DNA from 2 places in the Cellulosimicrobium sp. SL-1 genome. Region 2 is predicted to be linked to the other one. Evidence: riboswitches for the same ligand, from Rfam matches in the RefSeq annotation. Region 2 holds a riboswitch; the other holds the start of a gene.
The links. Region 2 has a riboswitch for S-adenosylmethionine ahead of GWJ10_RS06240 (LLM class flavin-dependent oxidoreductase). Riboswitches for the same ligand answer to the same signal wherever they lie in the genome.
Positions count from the first base shown of each region.

Region 1: another riboswitch for S-adenosylmethionine. It lies ahead of GWJ10_RS03565 (methylenetetrahydrofolate reductase); the one in region 2 lies ahead of GWJ10_RS06240 (LLM class flavin-dependent oxidoreductase).

Region 1 is NZ_JAACJC010000002.1:204,421-207,815, reverse strand. It holds gene metE (5-methyltetrahydropteroyltriglutamate--homocysteine S-methyltransferase) at 1-594, opposite strand, end outside; gene GWJ10_RS03565 (methylenetetrahydrofolate reductase) at 627-1,688, opposite strand; SAM riboswitch class I at 1,694-1,796, opposite strand; gene GWJ10_RS03560 (cation acetate symporter) at 1,886-3,395, opposite strand, start outside.
Region 2 is NZ_JAACJC010000003.1:312,933-316,327, reverse strand. It holds gene GWJ10_RS06250 (MMPL family transporter) at 1-574, opposite strand, end outside; gene GWJ10_RS06245 (TetR/AcrR family transcriptional regulator) at 692-1,414, opposite strand; SAM riboswitch class IV at 1,584-1,691, shown strand; gene GWJ10_RS06240 (LLM class flavin-dependent oxidoreductase) at 2,037-3,191, shown strand; gene GWJ10_RS06235 (NtaA/DmoA family FMN-dependent monooxygenase) at 3,209-3,395, shown strand, end outside.

The sequences.
Region 1 (3,395 bases), on a different contig from region 2:
CGGCGAGTACCCGGCGGGCGCGTCGTCCGCGGCCTTGGACAGCGCGAGGAACGTCACCGGCCCGACGACGACGGGCCGCGTCACGACGCCGGCGTCCTTCGCCTCGACGAACTCGCGCACGACGCGGTCGTCGACGAAGCGGATCGGGGTGTCCGGGCCGATCTCGGGGACCAGGTAGTGGTAGTTCGTGTCGAACCACTTGGTCATCTCGAGCGGGGCGTCGTCCCCCTGGCCGCGCGCCACGGTGAAGTAGCCCGCGAGGTCGAGGCGACCGGCGTCGTCGGTCAGCGACGCGAACCGCGACGGGACCGCCCCGAGGGAGGCGGCGACGTCGAGCACCTGGTCGTAGAAGGAGAACGAGCCGGGGACGGACGCGTCGTCGGCGCCGAGGCCGAGGTCGACGAGCCGGCGGACGGTCGCGAGGCGCAGCTCGCGGGCCGTGGCCTCGAGCTCCTCGGCCGAGGTCTTGCCGGCCCAGAACGCCTCGACGGCCTTCTTCAGCTCGCGGCGGCGGCCGATGCGCGGGTAGCCGAGCACGGTGCCGGCGGGGAAGCCGACCGGGTTCTGGGTAGGGGAGGGTACGGAAGTGGCCATGATCGAAACCTCTTGCTGGTCCGGAGGACCGGTCAGACGGGCGCGCCGTGCGTGGCGGCGCTCGTCGTGGGCAGGGAGGTGCCGGTGACCCACGGCCCGCTGGCCAGGTCCGGGACGAGCGGGGCGGCGGCGGCGCTGGCGCCGCCCCCGGTCCCGACCGACCCGCCGCCGAGGTGGACACCCTCGAGCAGGTCAAGAGCGGCGCGGTGCTTGTTGAACGTGTACACGTGCAGACCGGGCGTGCCCGCGTCGAGGACGCGCTGCGCGAGGTCGACCGAGTACGCGATCCCGTAGGCGTGCTGCGCCTCCGGGTCGGGCAGGGCGTCGAGCGCGTCCAGCAGGTGCTGGGGTGCGCGCACGCCCGTGAGCTCCTCGACGCGACGGAGCCGCGCGGGCTCCGTCGTGGGCAGCAGCCCGGCGAGGATGGGGATCGTCACGCCGGCCGCGCGGGCCTCGGCGACGAAGTCGGTGTACGACGACGCGTCGTAGAAGAGCTGCGTGATCGCGAAGCTCGCGCCGGCCTGCTGCTTCTGCCAGAGGCGGCGCACCTCCTGGGTGCGCGTCGTGCCGGCGGCGGGGTTGCCGTCGCAGAACGTCGCGACGGCGATCGTCAGCGGCCGGGCCGCGCCGCGCAGCGCGACGGCCGGGTCGGACGCGCAGCGCGACGCCTCGACCTCGCGCAGCAGGGCGACGAGCTCGGTCGACGACCGGACGCCGTCGGGCGCGGGCTGCCAGTCCGGCTGGTCGCGCGGCGGGTCGCCCCGCAGCGCGAGGAAGCTCCGCACGCCCTCGTCGAGGAAGTCGGTGATGACCGACTCGACGTCCTCGCGCGACGCCCCGACGCACGTGAGGTGCGCGATCGGCAGCACGGGCGTGCCCTGGAGCAGGCGTCCGACGACCTGGCGCGCGGTCGCGCGGTCGGTGCCCGCGGCGCCGTACGTCACGGACACGAAGTCGGGGTGCGTCGCGACGAGACGGCGTGCCGTCTCCCAGAACTTCGGGGCCGCGTCCGGTCGGCGCGGGGGCATGAGCTCGAACGACACCGTCGGCCGAGGACGGCCCGGACGGTGCGCGAAGGATGCCTCTGAGGTCATGCGTCACTCCATCGACCCTGGCGTTAGCACCTTTGTCCTCGGGAGGCTTCCGTCGGCGGGTTGCTGCGGTGTCGTCGAGCCAGGACTCTCGACCGCTCTGGATGGTTGCCACGATCCTACGACCCATCCGACATGCGGTCGAGAGTGCCCGCCAGGTGAGATGCGGAGGGTCGTCGGAGCTCCCGGTGCGACGAGTCTCAGGCCCGACGGCGCTCGGGCACGTGCAGGCGGCGGAGGAACCGGTCGGTGCGCAGCGGCGGGCCGCGCCGGTCGAGGAGCGACACGACGACGACGGTCGCCGTCGCGAGCGGGATGGTCCAGGCGGCGGGCTGGGCGAGCAGGGCGCGCACGACGCCGGGGACGCCGTCGGCCGTGTCGCCGGACGGGCTCCCGTACCCCGCGGCGACGAGCGCGGACGACGCGAGCAGCGCCGTCGCGCACAGGACGGCGCCCACGACCATGCCCGCCACCGCGCCGCGCGCGGTGAGGCCGCGCCACCACACGCCGAGCAGGATCACGGGGGACAGGGCCGACGCCGCGAAGACGAACACCGTCCCGACGCTCGTCACGAGGCCCTGCGGGATGGTGACGAGCGCGAACGCGAGCGGGATGAGCGTGCACGCGACCGCCGACCAGCGGAAGGACCGCACGGTGCCGCCGAACAGGTCCTGGCTCACGACGCCCGCCAGCGCGACCACGAGCCCCGACGACGTCCCGAGGAACGCGGCGAACGCCCCGGCGACGACGAGCGCGGCGAGGAGCTCGCCGCCGAGCCCGGGCACGAGGCGGGTCGGCAGCGCGAGGACGACGGTGTCCGCCACCCCGGGCGCCGCGAGGTCGGGCGCGACGACCCGCGCCACGAGCCCGAGCGTGCTCGACACCATGTAGAACACGCTGATCATGATGAGCACGACGACGGTCGTGCGGCGGGCCGAGCCGCCGTCGGGCGAGGTGTAGAAGCGCACGAGGACGTGCGGCAGGCCGGTCGTGCCGAGCAGGAGGGCGAGCAGGAGCGAGACGGTGGCGTACGCGTCGAGGCCGCCCGGCCCGGCCTCGTGGGGGAACACGGCGGCGGGGTCGAACGTGACGACGGCGCCGCCGGGCTCGAACGCCCCGCCGAGCGCCATGAGCACGAAGACGAGCGGCACCGCGAGCGCGGTGAGCTTGACCCAGAACTGGAACGCCTGGACGAACGTGATGGAGCGCATCCCGCCCGCGGCGACGACGGCGCTCACCACGACCGCGATCCCCACCGAGCCGACCCACGGCGGCACCGCGGCCACGCTCGTGATGACGAGCGCCGCCCCGTGGAGCTGCGGCACCACGTAGAGCCACCCGATGACGAGCACGAGCACGCTCGTCACGCGGCGCGCGACCACGGAGTCGAGCCGGGCGTGCACGAAGTCGGGGATCGTGTACGCGCCGCTGCGCCGCAGGGGGCCCGCGACGAACAGCAGGACGAGCAGGTAGCCCGCCGCGTACCCCACGGGGAACCAGAACGCCTCCGCGCCGGACAGCAGCACGAGGCCGGAGAGCCCGAGGAACGTGCCCGCGGACAGGTACTCGCCGCTGATCGCCGACGCGTTCCAGACCGGCCGCACGGTGCGCGACGCGACGAAGAAGTCGCTCGTGGTGCGCGAGATCCGCAGGCCGTAGAACCCGATGAGCCCGGTCGCGAGCAGGAGCAGCGCGATCGCGACGAGGGGC
Region 2 (3,395 bases):
CGGCCTGCTGCGCGTCGAGCTGCGGCGCCGCCTGCTCCAGCGCGCCCGCGGCCTCCGCCTGGGCACGTGCGGCGTCGAGCTCGGCCTGGTCCGCGTCGAGCTGGGCGCGCGCGGCGTCGACCTGCTCCTGCGCGGCGGCGAGCTGCGCGCGGCCGTCCTCGATCTGCTCGCGTCCCGCGGCGATCTGGGTGCGGCCGTCGTCGATCTGCTTCCGCTGGTCGGCGAGCTCCTCCTGCGTCGCGAACGGGTCGACGACCGACGCGACGCCGTCGACCTCCTCCGCCGCGGCGAAGCGGTCCGCGATCGCCGCCTCCTGCTCGGGCGTGAACGGCGCGCCGTCCTCCGTCGCGAGGACGATCGTGCCGCTCCCGCCCGACGCCTCGGGCAGCGCGGTCTGGAGCCGCTCGGTGACGTCCGCGGTGGGGGTGCCGGGGATCGAGAAGCTGCTGGCGAGCGTGCCGCCGAACGCGACGAACGCCGCCCCGGCGAGCACGAGCACCGCGAGCCACGCGGCGAGGACGGTCCGCGCGCGGCGCGCGCACGCGCGGCCGAGGCGGTAGAGGAGTTCAGCCATGAGGATCCTTCGGTGGGAGTCCGGTCCGGGTCCGGCGGGTGTGCCCGGGGTGGCGGGTGCGGTGCTGCGGGAGAGGTGGTCGCGAGGCGGGACAGGGCGGGGAGGGTGCGGGTCGTGTCAGACGGGGTCCGCCCAGCCGGCGCGGATCCGTTCGACGAGGCGGTCGAGCAGGCCGGACCACACCGCGCGCGACGCGTCGTCGTCGGCGGCGCCGGTCTCGGCCCACCAGCGCCGCTGGATGACGAGGACCCCGGCCATGAGTGCGCCCACGAGCATCTCGATCTCGAGCGGGTCGACGTCCGGGTGCCGGCGCGTGGTCGCCGCGACGAGGCGCTCGGCGAGGTGGGTGAAGGTGCGCACGACCATCGTCGTGACGCGCGGCGTGGGCTCGGTCGCGGTACCGCCGAGGGCGCGCGTGAGGTAGGCCATGGGGCCGACGAGGTCCGTGCCGCGCAGCGCCGCGGTGACGTCGTCGAGGGGCGTGGGGCGGTCGGTGCCCGGCTCGGCCGCGCTCGCCCCGAGCGTCTCGACGACGGTGCCCAGCACGTCCTCGCAGACCTCGACGACGACGTCGTCGAGCGACGCGAAGTGGTTGAAGATCGTGCGGCGCGCGACGTCGGCCCGGGCCGCGAGCTCGTCGACGGTGAAGCGCGCGCCGCCCTTCTCCTCCATGAGCGTCGCGGCGGCGGCGACGATCGCACGGCGGTGGCGTGCGCGCAGGGCCGCGCGACGGTCCGGAGCCGCGGCGTCCGGGCCGGGGACGTCCGCGCTCGGCGCGTCCGGGGTCATGGCGTCCGTCGCGGGCGCGGTCGGGCGCTCGGGTCCGGGGAGGAGAGGCACCTCTTGACACTAGGTGCATCGATGCACTCGGTGCAAACGAGGGCCTCGGCTGCTCAAAGTTGACCGATCGAGTCCAGTATGTGGGAAGGTCCCGGCGGTGCGTTGACACCCTCTCCGACCGCTCGTAGGTTCCCGGCAACCGAGGTCCACGGACCCCGGCACAGGACATGGTCATGAGCTCCGACGCGAAGCCCCGGCTCGTCGGACGGCAACCCTCCCGCGCGGCGGGGTGCCCCGGGTGAGGACCAGGTCCCGCGTCGCGCGACCTGCGCGGTGCGGGGCAACACGCGGCGCCCGGAGACGGGCACGAAGGAGACGGACGATGGACCGGCGAGAGTCGAGCACCGCGGTGAGCACCCCGCACGCGCCGACGTGCCCCTGTCCGGTCTGCGCTGCGGCCGTCGTCTCCTGTCCGGTCGGCGCCCCCGCGCGCGTCACCTGTTGTCGCTGACGACGCCCCGCTCCTGACGCCGCGCGCTCCCGCGCGCACGCCCTGACGGGCCTCCCTCCGGCCTCCCCGGCCCCGCCCTGCCGTCCCGTGGCGGGACGACCCTGCCCACCCCCGGCACCCCGCCGCGCCCTGAGCGCGCCGCCGGCGCCTGTCCCAGAACGGATTCTCGCGATGCCCGACCCCCGCCCCGCCCGCACCGTCCACCTGGGCGTCGACCTCACCGACGCCGGTGCGCACCCCGCCGCCTGGCGGACCGTGGGCTCCCAGGCCCAGCGCCTGTTCGACGCCAAGCGCCTCGTCGAGCTCGTGGCCACCGCCCAGCGCGGCCTGCTCGACCTCGTCACGCTCGACGACGCGTTCACCCTCCAGCCGGGTCGCAACGGGTCCGTGCGCGGCCGGCTCGACGCCGCGCTCGTCGCGTCCCGGCTCGCGCCGCGCAGCGCGGGCATCGGCCTCGTCCCGACCGTCACCACCACGCACACCGAGCCGTTCCACGTCTCCAAGGCGGTCGCGACGATCGACCACGTGAGCTCCGGCCGCGCGGGATGGCAGGTCGGATGGTCCACGACCCCGGCCGAGGCCGCGGCCTTCGGGCGCAAGGGCGCCCAGGACGAGCCCGACGCCGTCGCCGAGGCCGACGAGGCGGTCGAGGTCGTCACGCGGCTCTGGGACTCGTGGGAGGACGACGCCGAGATCCGCGACGTCGCGACGGGCCGGTTCGTGGACCGCGAAAAGCTGCACTACGTCGACCACGAGGGCATCCGGTTCGCGGTCAAGGGGCCGTCGATCACGCCGCGCCCGCCGCAGGGCCAGCCGCCCGTCGTCGTGCGGGCGAGCACGCCGGCGTCGCTCGACCTCGCGGCCCGGCGGGCCGACGTCGTGCGGGTCCGCGCGGCGACGCGGGACGAGGCGGTCGCGCTGCGGGCGCAGGTGCGCGACGCCGCCGCGGACGCCGGGCGCGACCCCGACGGGCTGCGGGTCCTCGTGGACGCGTACGTCGTCGTCGGGGACACGCGCGCGAGCGCGCAGGCCCGCCTCGACCTGCTCGAGGACCTCGAGGGCGTCTCGTGGGACACCGACTCGCTGACGCACGTCGGCACGGCGCGCGACCTCGCGGCGACGGTCGAGGAGTGGGCGCACGCCGGTGCCGCCGACGGCTTCCTGCTGCGGCCGTCGTCGCTGAGCACGGACCTCGACGCGATCGTCGACGGGGTCGTGCCGCTGCTCCAGGGCGTGGGCCTGTTCCGCACCGCGTACCCGGGCACGACGCTGCGCGACACGCTCGGCCTCCCGCACCCCGCGAACCGCTACGCGGCGATCGCCTGAGCCCGGACGGACGCGACATGAGCACCCGACCCCGCAAGCAGATCCACCTCGGCGCCCACTTCCCGGGCGTTAACAACACCACCGTGTGGAGCGACCCCCGCTCGCGCAGCCAGATCGACTTCGCGTCGTTCGAGCACCTCGCGCGCCGCGCCGAGGAGGCGAGGCTCGACTTCTTCTTCCTCGCCGAGGGCCTGCGCCTGCGCG